Regions from separate parts of the Leuconostoc sp. C5 genome, predicted to be linked through region 3. Evidence: riboswitches for the same ligand, from Rfam matches in the RefSeq annotation. Region 3 holds a riboswitch; each other region holds the start of a gene.

Region 1 (7,012 bases), 970 kb from region 3:
GGGAGAAAGTTTGATGGATCAAGCGCATATTAAATACACGTTATCATGGGCATCTTTGGCTGCAATGGGGTTCATATTGATATTCGTAGCTCAAATGGTTGGCCTTATTGGTCATTATGGCATCACAACGATTGTACTTATCGGCATTAATATCATTGCTGCACTGGGACTTAATCTAGTGGTTGGTATTTCAGGGCAGTTTTCGTTAGGGCACGCTGGATTTATGGCTATCGGTGCTTACGCGACAGCATTAGTTATGGAAGTTGTTCCTGGTATCATTGGCTTTATTTTGGGAATGGCTGCAGGCATCGTAGTCAGTGGCGTAATTGCCTTAATTGTTGGTATTCCAACTTTGCGTTTACGTGGTGATTATTTGGCTATTGCAACATTAGGGTTTGCTGAAATTATTAGAATTGTCATTATGAACTTGAAAATAACTAACGGACCAGCTGGTATTTTTGGCATCGCACCTTTTGTGAGTTGGCAATTAGTTTATATACTAGCAGTTATAACATTGATTATTGTGGTCAACTTTGTTCGTAGTATGCCTGGGCGAGCCATTATTGCCGTTCGTGATAATGAAATTGCTGCCGAATCCTTAGGAATTAATACAACTAAGTATAAGGTAATTGCTTTTGTGACAGGGGCATTATTTGCTGCTATGGCTGGTAGCTTACGTGCAAGTTTCATCCAATCTATTGCGCCTAAAGACTATGCTTTTATGCAAAGTATTATGATCTTAATTATTATTGTGATAGGTGGGATTGGCTCAATGAGTGGGACAGTTGTGACAGCAATTGCGTTAGGTGTGTTAGACACAATGTTACAAAATTTTGGTTCCTTGCGTATGGTCATCTACGCTGTTATTTTAATTGCTGTGATGCTGGTTAGACCTCAAGGTATTTTTGGTAGTCGAGAACTATCATTAAAGAAATGGTTATTTGATGAAGGAGACGGACATGGCTCAGACAATACTGAAAACGCGTGATTTAAGTATCCGTTTTGGAGGTGTAACTGCTGTTGATGGTGTTAATATTGAAGCTGCCGAAAATGAGTTAATTGGTTTAATTGGGCCAAATGGTGCGGGTAAAACCACATTATTTAATTTACTAACAGGTGTATATTCACCTAGTGAGGGAGAAGTACTCCTATTTGATGGTCAGCAGTTAGCTAATGTCAATCGTCAATCTCCTGCAAAACGTGCTCGATTAGGCGTTGCGCGCACTTTTCAAAATATTCGCTTGTTTGAAAGTCGAACAGTATTAGAGAATGTTATGATTGCTATGAATTCTAGTACTCAGGCACATGTATTCAGTTCATTGTTTCGTTTACCTTCATTTTATAAAAATGAAGAGCAACTAAAAAACGAAGCTCGTAAGCTGCTAAGTATTTTTGATATGCTGGAGGTACAAGATACGCTGGCAACAAACTTACCATATGGGCAACAACGACGTTTAGAAATTGTGCGGGCATTGGCCACAAAACCTAAAATCTTATTTTTAGATGAGCCAGCAGCTGGTATGAATCCACAAGAAACGGCTGATTTAACACGTTTAATTAAACAAGTTCAACAAGAATTTAAGATGACAATTATTTTAATTGAGCATGATATGAACCTTGTTATGGCTGTCAGTGAGCGATTATATGTATTAGAGTACGGTAAGTTATTAGCCAGTGGCACACCATTAGAAATACAGCAAAATGCCGATGTGATCCGTGCATATTTGGGAGAAAATAACGAATGAGTGCATTACTGACAGTTGAAAATTTAAACGTAAGTTATGGTGCCATTAAAGCGGTACAAGACGTTAACTTTGTGGTGAACAATAACGAAATCGTATCACTAATTGGTGCTAATGGCGCTGGGAAAACTACAATTTTACGTACGATTTCGGGCTTAGAAAAACCCACTAAGGGACGTATTTTATTTGAAAATCAAAACATATTGACTATGAATTCAGAGCGAATTGTCTCAAGTGGAGTTGCTCAAGTGCCAGAAGGACGTCGCGTGTTTTCTGGCATGACTGTTCAAGAAAACCTACAGTTGGGTGCTTTTACTCGAGGCAAGGGTATTAACTTGAAAGATGAATACGCACTTATTTACGATCAGTTTCCAATTTTAAAGGAAAGACGTAATCAAGATGCAGCGACTTTATCTGGTGGTGAACAACAAATGCTAGCCATGGGTCGCGCATTAATGGCAAAACCAAAATTGTTATTGTTGGATGAACCTTCCATGGGCTTGGCACCGCTATTTATTGAGAAAGTTTTTGATATTATTAAAAATGTTAATGCACAAGGAATGACAGTATTAGTAATCGAACAAAATGCGAATCAAGCGCTAAAAATTGCGGATCGAGGCTATGTTTTGGAAAGTGGAAAGATTACGATGACAGGTACGGGAGCAGAGCTACTTGCATCAGATGACGTGCGCAAAGCATACTTAGGCGGTTGATTATTCATATGGATTCAGGTACACTGAAGTAGAATTAAATAAATATCTGGGGTGCCCAAGCTGGCTGAGAGATACCCATTGAACCTGATTACGGTAATTCGTGCGAAGGAAGATTATAATAATGAACTATTCTAGTGTATAAATATGCCTATTTAGCCGTTAACTAATCTTTTCTGATAGTTAGCGGTTTTTTTATTCATTAATGTTAATTTTTAAAATTAATGAAGATATTTGTTTAAAAACACGAAGCCAAACAAAAAAGGAATTTAATCATGAATATTACAGACATTAGAACGAAATCACCTCTTGTCCTTACTTATGCAAATTTTGTTACACCACAATTTGTAGCTAATGTAGTTAATGTTGTTGGTGCCTCACCGTTAATGAGTCGCGAGCTAGCAGAATTTAAGGAATTAGCCGGAATTGCCAATGCGGTGATTATTAACACAGGGACGCTTCAAAAAGTAGAAATTAACGATATTATTAAACTTTCTCAGGAAGCATACCAATTAGGCAAGCCAGTCGTATTAGATCCGGTTGCTGTATCAGTTCCATTTAGGTCTAAAGCCATTACACAATTTTTAGCATCTGGTCATGTTGATGTTATTCGTGGTAATGCAGCCGAAATTGCTTGGTTTGCCGATATTGATTTTGCTAGTCAAGGTATTGATGCTACTGGAAAAGGTGACGTAATTGAAATTGCACAGCGTGCCGCCAAAAAAACAGGTGCAGTGATTGCGCTAAGCGGGGCTTGTGACGTTGTCAGTGATGGTCAATACACACAAACACTTGATATAAATGTTGAACAATTATCTTCTATTGTAGGTACAGGAGATGCCTTATCATCATTAATTGGTGCGTTCATTGCCGATGGGCTAAAGGTTCCTAATGTGATGAATGCAATGGCTACATTCAAACTTGCTGGACAAAAAGCCGCTACAAAAACGAATCAACCAGGTTCTTTTACAAATCAATTATTAGATGAATTATTTGTTATTGATAATATCGATGTTCAAAATTTTATTAAGGAAAGTGTGCTGAATCATGGTTAATAAAACACCCCAAGTTCTAACAATTGCTGGTATGGATAGCAGTGGTGGCGCTGGAGTTAGCGCGGATCTAAAGACGTTTGCCGCCCAAGGTGTTTATGGCGCTAATGTTATTGTTGCTCTAACAGCACAAAACACAATGGGTGTACAGCAAGTTTCGATGACTTCACCATCTATGATCCATGCCCAATTAAAATCAGTGGCTGATGACTTAAAAATAAGTGCTGTAAAAAGTGGCATGCTTGGTGATGTGCCCACAGTAGAATCAGTGTCTGAATTTTTACAACAAGCAGATTTTGGTAACTATGTATTAGATCCTGTAATGGTTGCCAAGGGAGGCGCTCACTTATTGAGTGATGAGGCCATAGTTGCTATTAAGTCTAGTTTGATACCGCTGGCAACGCTCATTACGCCTAATATGCCAGAAGCTGAAGTCTTAAGTGGGTCAAACATTACTAACCATGAAGATGTGATGCAATCAGCTTCAAAGATACAACAATTAGGAGTTGAAAACGTATTATTAAAAGGTGGACATGCCTCCGGGAAAGATGTTTATGACTATATTCTATTGGCTGATGGTAGTCATTTTTGGCTTAAAAGCTCACGGGTAGATACAATTAGAACTCACGGGACAGGGGATACAATTTCTGCGGCCATTACTGCTCGTTTAGCTTTGGGAGATGATATGAAAACGGCTATTATTCATGCAAAAGCTTATGTTGATGCTACCATTCGTGAAGGTATCGATGTTGGGCATGGGCATGGACCGCTTAATCACCAGGCAAGAATGACTGACAGGCATTTTCCAGAGGTGCTAGAAAATGTTTGATCCGAGCATATTAGTAAATTATTTTGTATTAGGAACTCAGGACACCAATGGAGAGAGACATTTTTTTGAAGTCTTAGAGGAAGCACTGCAATCGAAAATCAGTGTGTTTCAATATCGAGAAAAAGGGCAACTGGCTTTAAGTGGATCAGAGAAATTACGAGTAGCCAAAAAAGTCCGGCAACTAACAGCTGACTACCATGTACCATTGATTATTGATGATGACATTCAACTAGCACATGAAATTGATGCAGAGGGTGTTCATTTTGGGCAAAAAGATGGCGATATTATCAATAATATTCAATTAGCTGGGAATCTAGCTGTTGGGGTATCGGTGTCTGATGACAGCCAATATAAAAGAATAGAGAATATTAAAGGGATTGATTATATCGGAATTGGTCCTGTTTTTGCGACGGTAAGCAAAGCTGATGCAAATCCAGAGATTGGGGTTGAAGGTTTAAAATATTTGACAAGCAAAAGTAAATGGCCAAGTGTGGCAATCGGTGGAATATCGGAGACAAATTTGTCATCAGTTTTATCTACGGGTGTTAACGGTGCTGCTGTAATCAGTATGATTAGTCAAAGCGCAAATATAAGCGCTACCTTAAAATATTGGCGTTCATTACATTTATAAATAATGTGTTTTGCTGAAAATATCACAAACAAAATATACTTTGCGAATGAATAATGGTGTTATAGTAGGGGTGTTTAGAACAGAAATGTAATTTGTTAATTGAAGAAAGGTCGAATAAAATGAGCTATCAAACAATTAATCCCTTTAACGACGAAGTTATTCAAACATTTGACAATCATGATGACGCTTATGTTGAGAAGGCAATTGCCGAAGGTCATGCATTGTATAAAAAGTGGCGCAATGACCCGGCTAGTAGTCGCGCAGAGATATTAAACAAAATTGCTGACTTGATGGAAGAAGATGCTGATCATTTAGCTAAGGTACTTACTATTGAAATGGGTAAGCGATTTGTCGAGGCTCAAGGTGAAGTAGCATTAAGTGTTTCAATTGCTCGTTACTATGCCAAAAATGGTGCAGATTTCCTTAAGCCAGAACCAATCAAATCCTCGATGGGGGATGCGCAAGTAATTTCGCGCCCCACTGGGGTATTGATGATGGTTGAACCATGGAATTTTCCTTGCTATCAAATTATTCGTGTATTTGCACCAAATTATATAGCTGGAAACCCAATGCTTTTGAAGCATGCAAGCAATACGCCAATGGCTGCATCAGAATTTGAAAAAATTGTTGAACGTGCTGGTGCACCTACTGGTGCGTTTGCTAATTTATTCATTGATTACGATCAAGTGAATAAAATTATTGCTGACGATCGTGTACAGGGAGTGGCGTTAACTGGTTCAGAACGTGCCGGACAATTAATTGCTGCCGAAGCTGGTAAAAATATGAAACAAAGTTCGCTTGAACTTGGTGGAAGTGATCCATTCATTGTTCTGGATGATGCCGATTTATCTGAGATTAAAAAGATTATCGGGGGTGCTCGTTTGTACAATGCAGGACAGGTATGTACTTCGTCTAAACGGTTTATTGTAACCGAAAAAAATTATGATGCGGTACTTACAATGTTAAAAGATGCCTTTGCTGAAGCAAAACTAGGCGACCCATTGTTGGAAGATACGACATTAGCACCATTAAGTACCAGCAAGGCTAAGAAAAACTTGACCAAACAAGTGAAAGCGGCAGTTGATGCCGGTGCTACTCTTGAATATGGTAGTGTTGTCCAAGATAAACCAGCTGCACTGTTTGATCCCGTTATTTTAACTGGTATTACAAAAGACAACCCAGCTTATTATCAAGAGTTCTTCGGTCCAGTTGGACAAGTCTACAAAGTGAAAGATGAAGAAGAGGCAATTACACTAGCTAATGATTCTAATTATGGCTTATCGGGCGTGGTATTTGGTGGTTCACCTGAGCATGCGACGGAAGTTGCTTCTCGTATTGAGACGGGAGCGGTTTATGTGAATAGTTTTGGTGGAACATTACCTGAGTTACCATTTGGTGGTGTTAAAAATTCTGGCTATGGACGTGAACTAGGACGCTTTGGTATCGAAACCTTTGTGAACAAGGAACTTATTGTTACTAAAAAGGAACCAATTGATTTAGATAATGCTTTTGGTGGATTTGTTTAAAAATTACTAAATGCCGGTTATTACTGGTTAGACGATTAGATCTCGAATAATGCTGAGATTTAATCGTTTTTCGTTACTTCAAATTGAGAACTTGGTTGGAAAGGATAAATAATGACCAGTATGCAAAGAAGTTTTATATGTTTTGTGGATGGTGAAGAAAAGAATGTTGTCGATGGTGTCTTACTGGCAGAACTAGATATTGAACTACAACAAAAGATAAAGCATGATTTTCCTGACAGCATGTTGGCAGATTTTATTTGCTTTGATCATTTGCTTCAATACCGTTTAGAAAAAATCGATAAAATGATATTGGAGAAGCATAGAACAAACAAACATATTAATAACAAACTAACGCACATATTGACAGATAAAAGTTTTAAAGTTGTTAATGTGAATAAGCATCAAAGAGAATCCTATACATTTGGCCAAAAAATAGCAGATAATGTCGCACATTTTGGCGGTAGTTGGGGATTTATTATCGTGTCCATTTGTGCAATGATTATGTGGATCATCACCAATGTT
Region 2 (7,012 bases), 540 kb from region 3:
GGAAACGTGATTCATCTTTCCCAGCGCACTCATTCGATTAACACCCACTTTCCCTAACATATCTGCCAACGAGAACAAACGATTCGGAGAAATCGCAATTCCTGCTGACTGTAAATATTGCTGATACGGTATGAGTACAGATGGTAAATCTGTCAAATCATTAACAACAAAAATATGAATTGAACGATTCAAAGGCGAGGCGCTAAATCCGATATTATTATGTAAAATAATAGTCCATGCGGTACTATTGTCACTTCGAAATACTGAGGTTGCTCCGTTTTTTATAGACGTTATCTCAGCTTCTTGCCGCATTTTTTCAATAGCGATTTTATCTGATTCGTGTATCGGTGCACGAGGATATTTGATTTGATAGTTATTTAACTCATTGGACAGGATACTCGCAAACTCTTGAGGCGTTATTGCCCCACCTCTTTCAATGAAAATTGACTGCGGAGCTAGACAGCTTTGCTGATCATAGGTGGCAATGTCCTCAGCTAAGTCTTTAATGACTTGAGCATAATACTCTGGTGTCAACGTCTCCCTACCAACTATTGCCAAACCGATTTTGTATCCATAACTTAAAATCTTCTTATTTAATGGTGTTTTGCTTTTTACAGATGCAACCGCTTCTTTACCACCACACACAACAATAGTATCGGCCAAATTAAGACAGCGTGCCTCGAATTTTCCACCACTATGCCATGGTAGAATGGCAATCGTATTTGCCAATTTTGGATCAATTTCAGCTAACGTCTGAACAAATAAGGCTGGCATAATAGGCTCTGCAAAAGATGTTTTCCCCAGTGTTGGCGATTTTACAAGTAGTCCCATGATGAGTGTCCACAGTTGTATACCTGGCACATTACCGGAAAATATTTGGAATATTAAATCTGGTCCGTAAAATTTTGAAAATCCACCGGAAAGATTTGGTTGAAAATCATCCAACATTGCACCTGATTGTCCAAGTTCGCTATTCACAAATCGTTTTAACTCTTTCTTTCGAAATAAGCGAATAAAGTTTTTGAGCTCTAAACTAAATTGATCAGCGTCATAACCAGTTACCGCGGGGACTGCTTTTTCTGCTATTTTCCGAAGATGATACGATGGGTTAGTCCATTTTTCTGCTGCCCGAGCAATAATATCAATAATTTCATTCACTGTAAGATGCTTTAAATAATGATTACGGTTATGCGTTATTATTTTTGTAATCTCTTTTATTTCTTGTTCGGTTATTTTGGGATAACACAATACAAGATGATGTGTTTCATTTTCAACTACCTTTTCGGTTAAATCACCAAGGATAATGCTGTCTGGCGTGTAAAAAATATTAATTTTTGTCATTTCTTTATTGGACATTATTGACACCTTTATTGCAGTTGTAAAAGCTCATCAGCGGTGATGGAACAACCCTTAGCCACCGATCCTTTTGCTCTACCAATGATTGTGAATCCATAATTGTTTTTGATAACAATGTCTTCAGTTAGAATTGATACGCAGGAATCCCAATTAGCTAAGTCATAGTATGCCAATAGGCCACGTTGACCCTGTACAACAGGCTGTAACGTTTCAGTATCCAAGACCTGAGTTTTTACCCAAGCAGGTGCTATTTTATCAAAATAAACTGTTTTATTTTCTGAATGATCCATTAAATTTCGATCGTAACATTGAGAACTAATCTCTGTCATGCCGTACATATTTATAATTTGTTCGCGTGTCACCTTAAATGTGCTCTCCAAATCAGCATATAAGTCAGTCATACTCACTTCTTTTGACTTGCCCTTAAATCCACCAGTATCAAAAATAATGCTTTCTTTTGCCAGATTAAAGGATTGGTGATGTTGCTGTAAGTATGCCAATAGATGAACATAAGAAAACGAAGCACCCAAAAGTAATATGGGCTCATGATTTTTTTCTGCTTCTTGAAGAGCAACGATTAGTTCCGAATAGTTTAGTTGGTTATTTTCAAAAAAGATATGGCTATTTTCAGTACCAAATTCTCGTATAGCGGTTGATATATAGCGAGATAAAGAAGAGTTAGGGTTATCTGCCATACCCGGAAACAAAGAAAGTATTCTAATTTTATCCGTATTAGGCAAAACGTTTTTCTTGAATCCTGCCCGCATAGATTCTTCCCAAATATTTAAATTCGAGATATAATGTTTGCTTCTATGATTAATATTTGTTGTGCCACTCGAATAAAAAACATCCGCAGCTTGATTAATATCTTCGGTTGACAGAATTAATTCTTTGTACGCTTGAATCGGAATTAGCGGAACCTCGTGCCAGTTTTTTACAGTCAAGAGGTTTTTATGTCGTAATTGGGCAAATTTTTTATATGGTAAATTGTTTTGAAATTGATAAGCAAAAATGCGCATAGCTAGCTGATTGAAGTCCGATTCATATTGCTCTGTTTGATGATCCTTGTATTTATTAATGAAAGTTAAAATGTCGCTTTGAATTTTTTTAGATTTTTCAATCATGAGATCCCCTTATATTTTTTATCATTCGTGGTAAGTTAACCAAGGCAAACTGTAAGATGATGGCAGACAACGCACCGACTAATATGCTATTAGATAATAATTCACCTGTAACACCTGACCAGCCGGTTGCATAGTTGGGCAGAGCAATCGCTAGTATGATAGACAATCCAATAATCATGTTATTTTCATTGTTGTCAGGCGCTCTTTTCAAAATGTTGAATCCAGTCAGAATTAAAGTTGTTGCTGCGGGCAAAAATATGCCCCCAATCACTGGACTAGGCGTTATTGCCAAAAACGCACCAATTTTAGGAACAAAACCTAGTACGACAAACAAAATCCCTGCAATAATTACTGGTATTCTCGAAACATTGCCAGTTAAGTTTAAAATCCCTACATTCTGAGCAAAAGCAGTTGTTGGAAAGCCTCCGAACAAGGATGAAAACATTGATCCCGCAGATTCGCCAATTAGACCATTTTGAATGCGCCTTGGTGAAATATTTTCTTTTAAAGTATCGCCAGCTGCCTGATAGACACCTAAAGCCTCTACCACTGCAACCACATAGGCAACAAAGAATGTCAAAAACATGACCCAATTAAACTTTAGCGATCCATAAGGCAATAAATGAGGCATGCCAAACCATGATTTTGTTGATAATACGCTGTAATCTACGACACCTAACGAAACTGCTAGAATATCACCAACAATTAGCGCGATTAAAAAGGAAAAACGCTTCCAAAATCCCTTACCAAATATCGACAATAGAATGACAATAGTTGCTGTAGTAACAGACAAAATAAGTGTTGTTGGTGAAGAGAAACCTTTATCACCTGGATAACCACCTAAGAATTCAGATAGTGTGAATCCAGATAAAGAAATACCAACCAAAAATATTAGTGTTCCGGTAATTGCCGGTGTCAATAATTTGATTAGTTTATTGATAAGTCCTGTAACGGACAATAAAAATACAATGAGTGCACTCAGTAAAATTGAACCACTCGCCGTTGCTAACTGACCAGCTTTACCAGCATTAATCATTAACGCGTCAAAAGCAGCTGACGGCCCTTGAACAATAGGCAGCTTCGCTAATTTTGTTGCCTGTGTAAGCGTGACTAATCCTGAAACAATAAAAATCGTGTTCACAAGATTAGTTGATAAGTTCAGTTAGAGCCCTGCGGCAGCGGCAACATAAATTGGATCTAACCACACGTTAGAAACAAACACGTGCTGTATTCCAGCTAGGCCATGATCCATGATTCGGTTATGTTTTGGTGTCATCATAATTAAATTCCTTTTCCAATAAAAAAGTGCCCTTAAATACATAAAAAAGGACACTTTTGACAACAGTACATGTCGTTATCAAATATTGGTCACTTTCCTACGCTAGTATTAACTAGATCAGGTTCAAAGGGACCGATATACATCATCTCAGTCTTTGCGACGCCCCTAGTGATTATTATTCATTTTTCAAAAAAATCCTCTCAATAAGTCATTTTATGCAATAAAAAAACATTTTTCTCACCTAGAGAAAAATGCTACGTTAAAAAATGTAGCACTTTCCTACGCTGATGTTAATCAGTTCAGGTTCGAAGGGTTCTTCTCAGCCATTTTGGCGCCCCTAGCACAAGCATTATTGTATCATAAATTTTCTATTAAATGTAAGTAATTCATTCTATTTTTCACATAAGTTTGTCATTAAGTGATATCCTTACTGATGAAATTTACCTTTCACAAATCAGCCAGCCGAGAATATAAAAAATACCAGTCTGTTACTAAACACAGACCAGTATTTTGATGCCTCGTCATTAAGGCTGTACTTGTGTTTTCCCCTGCTCATCATTGTACAACTTAGTATCATATATTTTGATAAATGGTAAGTAAATAATGAAAGCTATTACAACACAGATTATTGCTAAGACTGCTGCTTTCCAATCAACGGTACTAATAAATGCACCGATTCCGGCTGGGGATGGCCATGGTGCTTGAATAACAATTGGCCGAATGATATGGAAGTTAATGGCTGCATAAGCAACGGAAGCTGTTGCCATTGGTGCCAAGAAAAATGGAATAGCTAGATAAGGATTATAAACAATTGGTAATCCAAATATTAACGGCTCGTTAATATTAAAAAGTGATGGTACGATTGAAGCTCGGCCTAAAACTTTTAGCTGTTCGGAACGTGCTAGTAAAGTAATAAATATGCATAATCCAAGTGTCGCACCAGAGCCACCTAAGATAGCAAAGGCATTATTAAATTCTCCAGCAAACGGTATGTTAGCCCCATTTGAATTTGCTACCATATTTGCTAAGAAGATAGGCGTAATAAATGCGGAAATAATGTTAGCGCCATGAATACCAACAATCCACAAGGCATGAATCAAGAACTCAATCACCATAATTCCTAGCCAGGTGCTAGTCATGCTTGTAACGAAGCTAAATGGTATTGCAATCATTTTGAAAATGTCAGTACCGAGTAACACTAAGGAACCATTAATACCCAGTACAACAAAAGCAATAACGAAAGTTGGAATCAATGCCGTAAATGATCTTGATACACCTTCCGGTACAGCATCCGGCATTTTAATCGTCCAGTTATGTTTCACACAGAATGAATACAACCAAACTGCTAAAATAGCCATAATAATCGCTGTGAAAATACCACTTGTTCCAACACGGTCGATTGTGCTAGTCATTCTAAATCCGTTGATAACTGTCTCGTCCTTGGATATAGTATTTAGCAGAACAATTTTTCCGCCTTTTAAAACCAATTCTGGCAAGCACATAAAGAATGCAAATAGTGATAAGAAGGCACCATTTAATGGCGCTACTTTTAGTTTATCTTCTGTTTGAATAATACGAGTTAATTCAAAACCAATTGCTAAACTAAAATACATGGCTAAGATACCCATGGTTGCTGTGTTGGCAATCATGTACAAATCGCTAAACTTAAAGAATGTTGCGTCGAAAAAATCATTTAAGAACGGAAATACTGTCGGCAATATATTCAAAACTAATATCATAGATCCAACAATTGTAAAAGGAATTGAAGCCATACCAGCAGCCATGATAGCTCTCACAATTCTATATTGGGAAACTTTGGTCATTGGTTTCAAAAGCACTTTTTGTAGGAAGTTAAACATAGGTCCATTTTCCATAACTATTTCATCTCCTTATTATTTTTAAGAACGGACTGATAGGCTGTCAAACGTGCGTAATATTTATCGTGATTTGTTGCAATCAAGCCTAACCTTTTGTTAACTATGAGAAGTATGCTACTACTGAGTAATAACAGGATTAGTACCACTAAGCGGTTACTACCAGTATTTTGTATAAATTGGTAAAAAAATGTAAATAACGATGTTGGGATGCTCACCATTAAAATGATATTCACGATAAGCTGTGATGTGAAGAACACTTTTGAATAAATCAGTTGGTTCGTATGATGTCCAAATAACTTAATTTGTTCAATAATTGCTAGCGAAGCGATAAACATTAAAGCAACAGGTATCAGTGCCACTAGGGTCTGCCACATAATTATGGCCCAATACAAGTTTACGAACAGAAAGAATGCCGTGGCATAACGGATTAACATGAATCGATTAAACTGCATGCTTTTAAGGCTCATTTCCGTACGATTTTTTTCGATTGCGACCTCTAAACCGTGCTGTTTATCCTGTGGCTTTTTTGGCCCTCGTTTGATTCCTTTTTTCAATGTCTTGTACCTCCTCATAAAGAGTCTGCATTTCAATAGCCATCTCACGTAAAGTCATCGTTGTCATTAAGTGGTCTTGTGCATGGACTAATATAATTTCCATATCAATATGACTACCCTCAGCGTATTCTTGTAACAAGTTTGTTTGCGATTTATGAGCTAATAGTAATTCGTCATTTGATAATTTTAGATTTTCGTTAGATAACTTAAAGTTTTTTTCTCTCATGGCTTCAAAAGCCTTATGAACCATTGTGCGCGCATTTCCACTGTGTAAAATAATTTCAAAAGCGACAACTTGAATGTCTTCTGATTTCATATATACTTACCTCCTTTCATCATTAACAGAAAATTATGCCGAAATTCTGAAAAATTTCTTGAGGCAACCAACCGGCCCTGTTCTTCAGTATTTTCTGTAAATTTTACAATTGCCTGCGTCGTTTCTGTCAAACCCTTATTGCTCCGATAGGATGGTGATAGCAGGAAAACTAGCTGAATGTTTGGATGCTCGTCAGACCATCTGACACCATTTGGTATAATTCCAATAGCAATTTTGGGTACTCGACTCATCGGCATAGCAGGATGTGGAACGGCGATAGTATCACTAAAAACGATTGAGCTCAGTTGTTCACGTTGATCGATTTGTTCCAAAAATTCATGTTTTAATTCGGTAGGTTCATTGGACATCAGCATATTAGTTAACTCTTGTAGTAATTCCTTCCGATGAGGCGATACCTGCCATATTTTAAAACTTGACTGATCAATAAATTGATCAAAATGATTTAAAACACTATTAATTGGTTGCTTTTTCTCTACAGCAATATA
Region 3 (7,012 bases):
ATCTATATCAAAAAGGATTAGATAAAATTCTAAAAAAAGTGGGAGAAGAAAGCACGGAAGTAATTCTCGGCGCCAAAAATAATAATGAAGAGCTAATTTATGAAACTTCAGATTTATTGTTTCATTTAATGGTCTTATTAGTTGAAAAGGGTGTCAGTTTAGATGATATTAAAGATGAATTAGGGTCACGCTTAGGAAAAAAATCATTATTGCATGAACGCGCTGATTGGCGAGGAGATAAGAAAAATGAAAAAGACAGTTAAAGCTTTAGCAGCTTATCAAGCAGAATTACCGGTAGAAACTGTAAAAGCAAAGTATGGATTGCAACATTTAGCCCGCTTATCAGCCAATGAATCTGTGTATGGTCCATCACCCAAAGTTGCTCAAGCTGTACGTGCTGTTTCCGATAATATTTTAGGTTATTATCCAGATGGACAAGCGACAGAACTACGTGAAGCGGTAGCTAAGTTAAATCATGTTGACCCACAACATTTGGTGTTTGGTGCTGGCGCAGATGAATTGATTGAGCTGTTGACTCGTGTTGTGTTGGAACCAGGATCAAATATTATTATTCCCAATCCGACATTTGGTGAATATGCGATGCATGCACAAATCGAACAGTCTACAACAAAAAAAATACCCGTTAATGTTGATAACGGGCATGTTGATTTTGATGCGATTTTAGATGCTATTGATGATAAAACTGCTATGGTATGGATAGCTAACCCCAACAATCCAACAGGGGTATTCGAAACAACCAGCTCCATTAAGCGCTTTTTGGACAAGCTGCCAGCAAATATTACGTTAGTAGTGGACGAAGCCTACTATGATTTTGTAGATGAACCTGATGCTACCGTGGCACCTTTGGTAGCTGAGTACACAAACTTGGTTGTGCTACGTACCTTATCAAAGGCATACGGTCTAGCTAATTTACGTGTTGGATATGGCATTATGCAAGATCCCCTTTATAGTGCGATGCAAGCAGTTCGTTTACCGTATAATTTATCAACCTATCAGATTGTTGGTGGCACGGCTGCTGTATTAGATCAAGAGTACTTGCAGAAAAATGTCCAACGTTTTCAAGTAGAGCGCCAAAAGTTCCAAGATTTTTTGACTAAAAATAAGTTTAAGTTTTATGAATCACAGGCTAATTTTATTTGGATAAAGGTTGGCGAAACGAAAAAAGTTGGTCAAAAATTATTAGAACAAGGTTTCCAAGTCAACGATCGACTTAATCCTGAGTGGATTCGTATTGCGTTAGGTACACCAGAAGACAATGCTGAATTAAAATTAGCTTTTTTGAAAGCTACAAACAAATAAATTCACGGATACACAAAAATGTTGCGTCATTAAATAACGACGCAACATTTTTGTGTTATTAAATTTCACTTCTTTACATCAATAGCCTTACAAAGTGTTTGCCTGATTTAATACATCTTTGAAGCGCCAGTCTTCTTGGTGGTAGGCTTGTTCCCAGAACTGCCATTCTAATTCACAACTTTTAAGAAAAAACTGTGTGGCCTGTTGGCGTTGTTGAGTTGTTGCATTTTCTGCCAAGCGATCTATCCATTCAAAGATTTTGTCAGATAGTGAAACTTCCGAATCATCATCTGTATTATCATAAAAATCAATCCAGCTTTTGAATGGGTTATCATTTGTGTTCGCTTTCTCCTGAACTTGTTTTTTTGCAATTTCATTATAGGTCCAAGGGCAAGCCTGAAAAGCAGCTAGAATATTTAATAAGGAGCCGGTGTCAGCCGCACGATACATATGTGATTCGTATAGATATGCTTTAGGTGTTGGCGTGGCGTGTTGCAATGTTTCATATTCGACGCCGGCAACGTCACAAAAAACATGATGGGGATGAATTTCGCTATTTAAAATGAAATCAATTGAATCAGCAAAAAATTTCATTTCATTACGATCAGTTAATTTTGTAATGGCATTGGCATAAATTTTGATAAATTCACTAAGATATTGGAAATCTTGTTCAACGTAAAAAATCAAAGCTTCTCGGGGGACGTAACCGTCCGCAATGCCACGAACAAATGCGTGATCATGAATGGCTGTCATAATTGGTGCAGCTTGGGTGCGCAATTCTTCTGAAAACATAATTTCTCCTAAAATCTTTACATGTCCAACAAAAAAACTCTCTCTTGACTAGGCAAAAAAGAGTATCTTTTGTAAAAAGAATACCACTTTCCTACGCTAGTATTGACTAGATCAGGTTCGAAGGGATTGATAAGTAATATCATCTCAGCCAAGAAGGCACCCCTAGTGGACAGCATATATTTTTTTTAATGAGATTAGCATAGCATTGAAAAATTAAAATTGCAAATGGTTTTATGGTGTAGCTAATGGGCTAGAAAATTTCTTTGCATTTAAAATTAGAATGGGTTATACTAATTCACGAAGTTAATATTTTATCTGGGGTACCGTAAGGTTGAGATAATACCCATTGAACCTGTCAGGTTAATACCTGCGAAGGAAGAATAAGTTAGATTAAGATGTCTTTTTGATGCCATCAATCACTAAATTCTTTTGTGGTTGGTGGCTTTTTGTATAGACACTTATACTATAAAAGGTATTTTATCGAAACATACAACCTCGAAACAAGAGGAGAGATGTTTATGGAACAAGTAGAAACAGTAACAGCGGGATCAAAAGGGAAATGGTCTTTGCGAGAAGTCATTTTAATGGCGTTGATTGGTATTGCCTTTGGTGTGATTTATTTTATTATGGATCCAGTGTACACAGCACTTGATGCAGTCTTAGTTCCGCTTGGGTTGCACCAATACACCATTGCAATCACTATTGGGCCATGGATGATGGCAGCCCCATTGGCTAGTTATTTATTGAAACGTGTTGGTGCGGGATTAATAGGTGAATTGCTTGGCGCCACTGGAGAAGCCTTGTTGGGCGGCTATTGGGGTGTTGCAACACTAATTTCTGGATTTATTCAAGGTATCGGATCAGAGCTTGGTTTTACTTTGACAGGATATAAAAGCTGGAAAATGGGTTTGATTTTGTCAACATTTACTGGAACATGCGTGACATTCATCTGGTCATTGTTCCACGATGGATATCTACAATTTGATTTTGGTATGCTAGTTGGGTTGTTTATTGTTCGCTGGATTTCAATTGCATTTTTTGCCGGTCTATTAGTTTACTGGATTGTCAACTTGCTAGAGAAGTCTAAATTATTAAAAACAAACCGATAAGGTCAATAAAAGTATGACGGAATTAAAGGCCAATCATTTAGATATTAAATTTGACGATGAAATTATCTTAGAAGATATTTCACTGGAGATTAGACCAGAACAATTTATATTATTAGTTGGTTCATCTGGATGTGGTAAATCAACTTTGATGACTGCCTTAGCTGGGTTATATCCTAAATATGGCGGCGAATTGTCACAGGAAGTGTCTTTGAACCATCAGTCAATTGCTCAAATCAAAGCGAACCATCGCGCTAAAAAAGTTGCCATGCTATTTCAGCATCCAGATCAACAATTTGCCATGGATCGCGTAGAAGCTGAATTGATTTTTTCATTAGAAAATTTATCTTTAACTACCGAGGAAATTGATAAGAGAATTAATTCTGCTTTATCAGAGGTAGGAATTGAATCACTGCGACACCGAGAACTTTCATACTTGTCAGGTGGAGAATTGCAAAAGGTTGCTTTAGCTGAAACATTAGCGATGGGTGCAGAAATTATTTTATTGGATGAACCTTTTGCGGCCGTTGATCCAGAGCATCGACATGAGTTACAAGTATTGTTAAAAAAATTAGTTGATCAAGGGCATGGCATTTTAGTTTCAGATCATGACACAAGTGGATACGAAAATCTGATAACAGATTTATATCGTATTGAAAATCGACATATAGCATGTATTGATTCTACAGCTTGGTCTCCTTTTTTTAAACAAGATGTAAATGATAGTATTGTTACTAATGATGAATTTAATGAGTCTGTGTTTAGCATGGCACATGTGACGGTAAACAACGGTAAACAATCCATATTGAAGAATAGCAGTTTTGAGTGGGCAAAAGATAAAATCACCTTAATTACTGGACCCAATGGTATTGGAAAATCAAGCTTACTGCTTACTTTTGCAAGATTACACGATTATGAGGGCTCGTTGTTGTATCAAAGGAAGCTACTCGATAAACTTCGTAAAAAAATATATGCTAGGAAAGTTGGTTTAGTATTTCAAAATGCAGCTGACCAATTTTTAAACATTACCGTTTCTGAAGAAGTTGAGCAGGCTAGAGCCCATAGCCATCGCGCTGATTATTGGACAACTGAGAAGGTTGACCAGTGCATGCAAAAGTTAAATTTAATAGGTCTTGAAAAGCATAGTGTTTACGAATTGTCAGGTGGCCAACAAAAAAAGCTACAAATACTGATTATGTTAATTATTGCACCCGACACCTTGCTGTTAGATGAGCCATTATCTGGATTGGATACGAATTCTATTCAACATGTCATGCAAATCATTAAACAGTCGTCAAATGACCTTGAACAAAGTATTATCATGATTTCACACCAAACACACGGCATTATTCAATATATTGATTATCATGTTCGCTTTGATCAAAATGGTTTGAAATATGAAAGTGTAGTTAATTCATGAATGAAACACAAAAATTACTATTAGTATTGCTTATTTCGATAGAAATTGCGTTCACAAAATCAGTTTATCTCAATCTGTTTTTAATTGTTGTTAGTATTTTGATTTTAATAGTGACTAAAAGCCATTTGAAAACTTTTGCTCGATTATTGATTGTATCAATTTTGCCGGCAGTCGGATCATTCACCTCATTTTATTTTTTTGGTACAGGAGACGAATCACAACGATTACATTTTGCACTAGTAATGACCACACGTGTAGGTGCTTATGTATTCATGGGTGCGGCATTTATGTCGACTATGGTTTTGTACGAATTATTACGTTCTCTTGAACAAAATGTCAAAATGTCCGCAACCTTTGTATATGGCATTCTGGGTGCATTGAGTTTTATTCCCAAAATTATAAATTCAGTTAAAACGATTCGGGCAGTGGGGCTGATGCGAGGTGAGGTCTTGAGTTTTTGGTCGCCTAAACTTTATTTTAAAGCCATTAGTCAAGCATTAATATGGTCAAATAATTTAGCGATGGCTATGACCTCTCATGGCTTTGAAGAAGGTGAAAGCCGTAGCTACCACCGATTATTTCCAACAAAAGTTTCTGGGTGGTTAATCATTGGCGTCGTTATACTACTCATTCAGTACTGTTTATTTGTTATTAAGCTTTGGTAAACAAATGTGTTAGACTATGATTATGAAATTAAAACAAGCAGATTTACTTTTTGTAAAAAATGGACATAGCGATCTGGATGAGGGTATTGCAGAATCAACGGGAAATTTTGTTCATGTTGCGATATTAGCCGACGAAGAAAATGTCATTCATGCAACAGCTGATTCAGGCGTTTGTTTACAATCGCTTCAGCTTTTTTTAGAGAAAAATAAAAGTGCTGATGTTTACCGCACAAATGTTAAAAATACGAAGCGAATTATTATTAACGCTAAAAAGCATTTGGGTAAACCCTATAACTTTTCTTTTCAGCCAGGTACGAACAGCTTCTATTGTTCACAGTTTGTAGTGACAGCCTTTGAGGACTTTGTCAAATTTAGTGAACAACCAATGTTTTTTGGAGACAGACGAAAACAAATTTCTGACTTTTGGGCTGCTTACTATAAGGAACTAAACGAGCCGGTGCCAGTTAATGTTTTGGGAACAAATCCTAATGACATGTCTCACGATCCGCAGTTACATTATGTTGGAAAAATTGACTTATAATTTAAATTAGTAAATACTAAAAAAGCCACAATATATAATGATATTGTGGCTTTTTTAAGTGTTTATAGGGGAACATAACAATCAAATTTTAGAGTTAATAGAACCAAGTGTCATAAATAGTGATTGGTTCGTGACGCTTTTGTTGCGTTGTCAGATACATCTCTTCTATTCGTTCGGCATCGGTGTTTGCAACATCTTTGCCTTCCAAATAATCGTCAATGACATCGTATCTAACACCCAGCGCAACTTCATCAGGCAACTGTGGGCGTTCATCCTCAAGATCTGCAGTAGGTACTTTGTCGTATAGATGCTTTGGGGCGTGTAATGCTTCGAGAAGCTGCCTTCCTTGTCGTTTATTTAGACGCCACAAAGGGTTAATGTCTGTGCCGCCGTCACCATACTTGGTGAAGAAACCAGCTACAGCTTCAGCTGCATGATCAGTTCCGATAACGGCACTATTATGCTCGCGAGCAACAGCATACTGGGCAATCATACGTACTTTTGGTTTAATTGAACCGCGACTCATGTCATCAACGGTTAATCCACCAAGACGCAGTGAACCTACCAGAGCATCGGTTGCATCTTTGATATTTGTTGTTACTGTTAAATCAGGTTTGATAAAATTGAGTGCATCTTGGGCATCGTTTTCATCTTGTTGTTCACCGTATGGCTGCCTAATCGCAACAAATTCGAACTTTTGATTCGTTTCTGCTCGTAGTTCAGCAATAGCAAGTTGGCCAATTTTACCAGCAAGTGTGGAGTCTTGACCACCACTTACTGCAATAGCTAAACCGGTGTAAGCACTGTGAGTGAGATATTGTTTCAGAAAATTCACAGAGCGCTTGATTTCAATGTTTGGGTCAATAACGGGCTGAACGTGCAGATCAGCAATTATTTTAGATTGTAAAGGTCTCATTTGGTCATCTCCTGTATATTGTTTCGAATGTCATGAATTAAATTCATTTTAGCATCATATAGCTTTTGAGATAAGTCAACAGGATAGGTTTCAGGATTCAGTATACGTTTGTATTCATCCCATAGATCGTTTAATGAATGTTTGGCGTAGCTTTTAATTGTAGTAATATCAGGCAAATCATAAATTAGGTCACCCTCAACAAAAATATCATGTAGCATCGGTTGTGCATCGAAATTTTTAATGTTCTTAGAA

The links. A riboswitch is a leader RNA that binds a small molecule or an ion and turns the genes downstream of it on or off. The one in region 3 is predicted to bind thiamine pyrophosphate.
Region 1: it holds a riboswitch for thiamine pyrophosphate, as region 3 does, so the genes downstream of both, thiM (hydroxyethylthiazole kinase) here and tenA (thiaminase II) in region 3, are expected to answer to the same signal.
Region 2: it holds a riboswitch for thiamine pyrophosphate, as region 3 does, so the genes downstream of both, RHP56_RS04660 (uracil-xanthine permease family protein) here and tenA (thiaminase II) in region 3, are expected to answer to the same signal.

What each region holds. Positions count from the first base shown of each region.
Region 1 covers NZ_CP134351.1:439,629-446,640, forward strand. Annotated here, with positions in the region: gene RHP56_RS02370 (branched-chain amino acid ABC transporter permease) at 1-14, shown strand, start outside; gene RHP56_RS02375 (branched-chain amino acid ABC transporter permease) at 14-988, shown strand; gene RHP56_RS02380 (ABC transporter ATP-binding protein) at 960-1,745, shown strand; gene RHP56_RS02385 (ABC transporter ATP-binding protein) at 1,742-2,455, shown strand; TPP riboswitch at 2,493-2,583, shown strand; gene thiM (hydroxyethylthiazole kinase) at 2,728-3,507, shown strand; gene thiD (bifunctional hydroxymethylpyrimidine kinase/phosphomethylpyrimidine kinase) at 3,500-4,333, shown strand; gene thiE (thiamine phosphate synthase) at 4,326-4,964, shown strand; gene RHP56_RS02405 (NAD-dependent succinate-semialdehyde dehydrogenase) at 5,084-6,490, shown strand; gene RHP56_RS02410 (DUF1003 domain-containing protein) at 6,602-7,012, shown strand, end outside.
Region 2 covers NZ_CP134351.1:935,129-942,140, reverse strand. Annotated here, with positions in the region: gene RHP56_RS04670 (acyl-CoA reductase) at 1-1,356, opposite strand, end outside; gene RHP56_RS04665 (LuxE/PaaK family acyltransferase) at 1,368-2,480, opposite strand; gene RHP56_RS04660 (uracil-xanthine permease family protein) at 2,473-3,621, opposite strand; TPP riboswitch at 3,837-3,936, opposite strand; TPP riboswitch at 4,019-4,108, opposite strand; gene celB (PTS cellobiose transporter subunit IIC) at 4,284-5,618, opposite strand; gene RHP56_RS04650 (sugar transporter) at 5,636-6,190, opposite strand; gene RHP56_RS04645 (PTS cellobiose transporter subunit IIA) at 6,147-6,506, opposite strand; gene RHP56_RS04640 (BglG family transcription antiterminator) at 6,503-7,012, opposite strand, start outside.
Region 3 covers NZ_CP134351.1:1,478,512-1,485,523, reverse strand. Annotated here, with positions in the region: gene hisE (phosphoribosyl-ATP diphosphatase) at 1-263, shown strand, start outside; gene hisC (histidinol-phosphate transaminase) at 247-1,320, shown strand; gene tenA (thiaminase II) at 1,408-2,112, opposite strand; TPP riboswitch at 2,184-2,286, opposite strand; TPP riboswitch at 2,419-2,508, shown strand; gene RHP56_RS07440 (ECF transporter S component) at 2,631-3,221, shown strand; gene RHP56_RS07435 (ATP-binding cassette domain-containing protein) at 3,235-4,638, shown strand; gene RHP56_RS07430 (energy-coupling factor transporter transmembrane component T family protein) at 4,635-5,303, shown strand; gene RHP56_RS07425 (YiiX/YebB-like N1pC/P60 family cysteine hydrolase) at 5,320-5,844, shown strand; gene nadE (ammonia-dependent NAD(+) synthetase) at 5,939-6,760, opposite strand; gene RHP56_RS07415 (nicotinate phosphoribosyltransferase) at 6,757-7,012, opposite strand, start outside.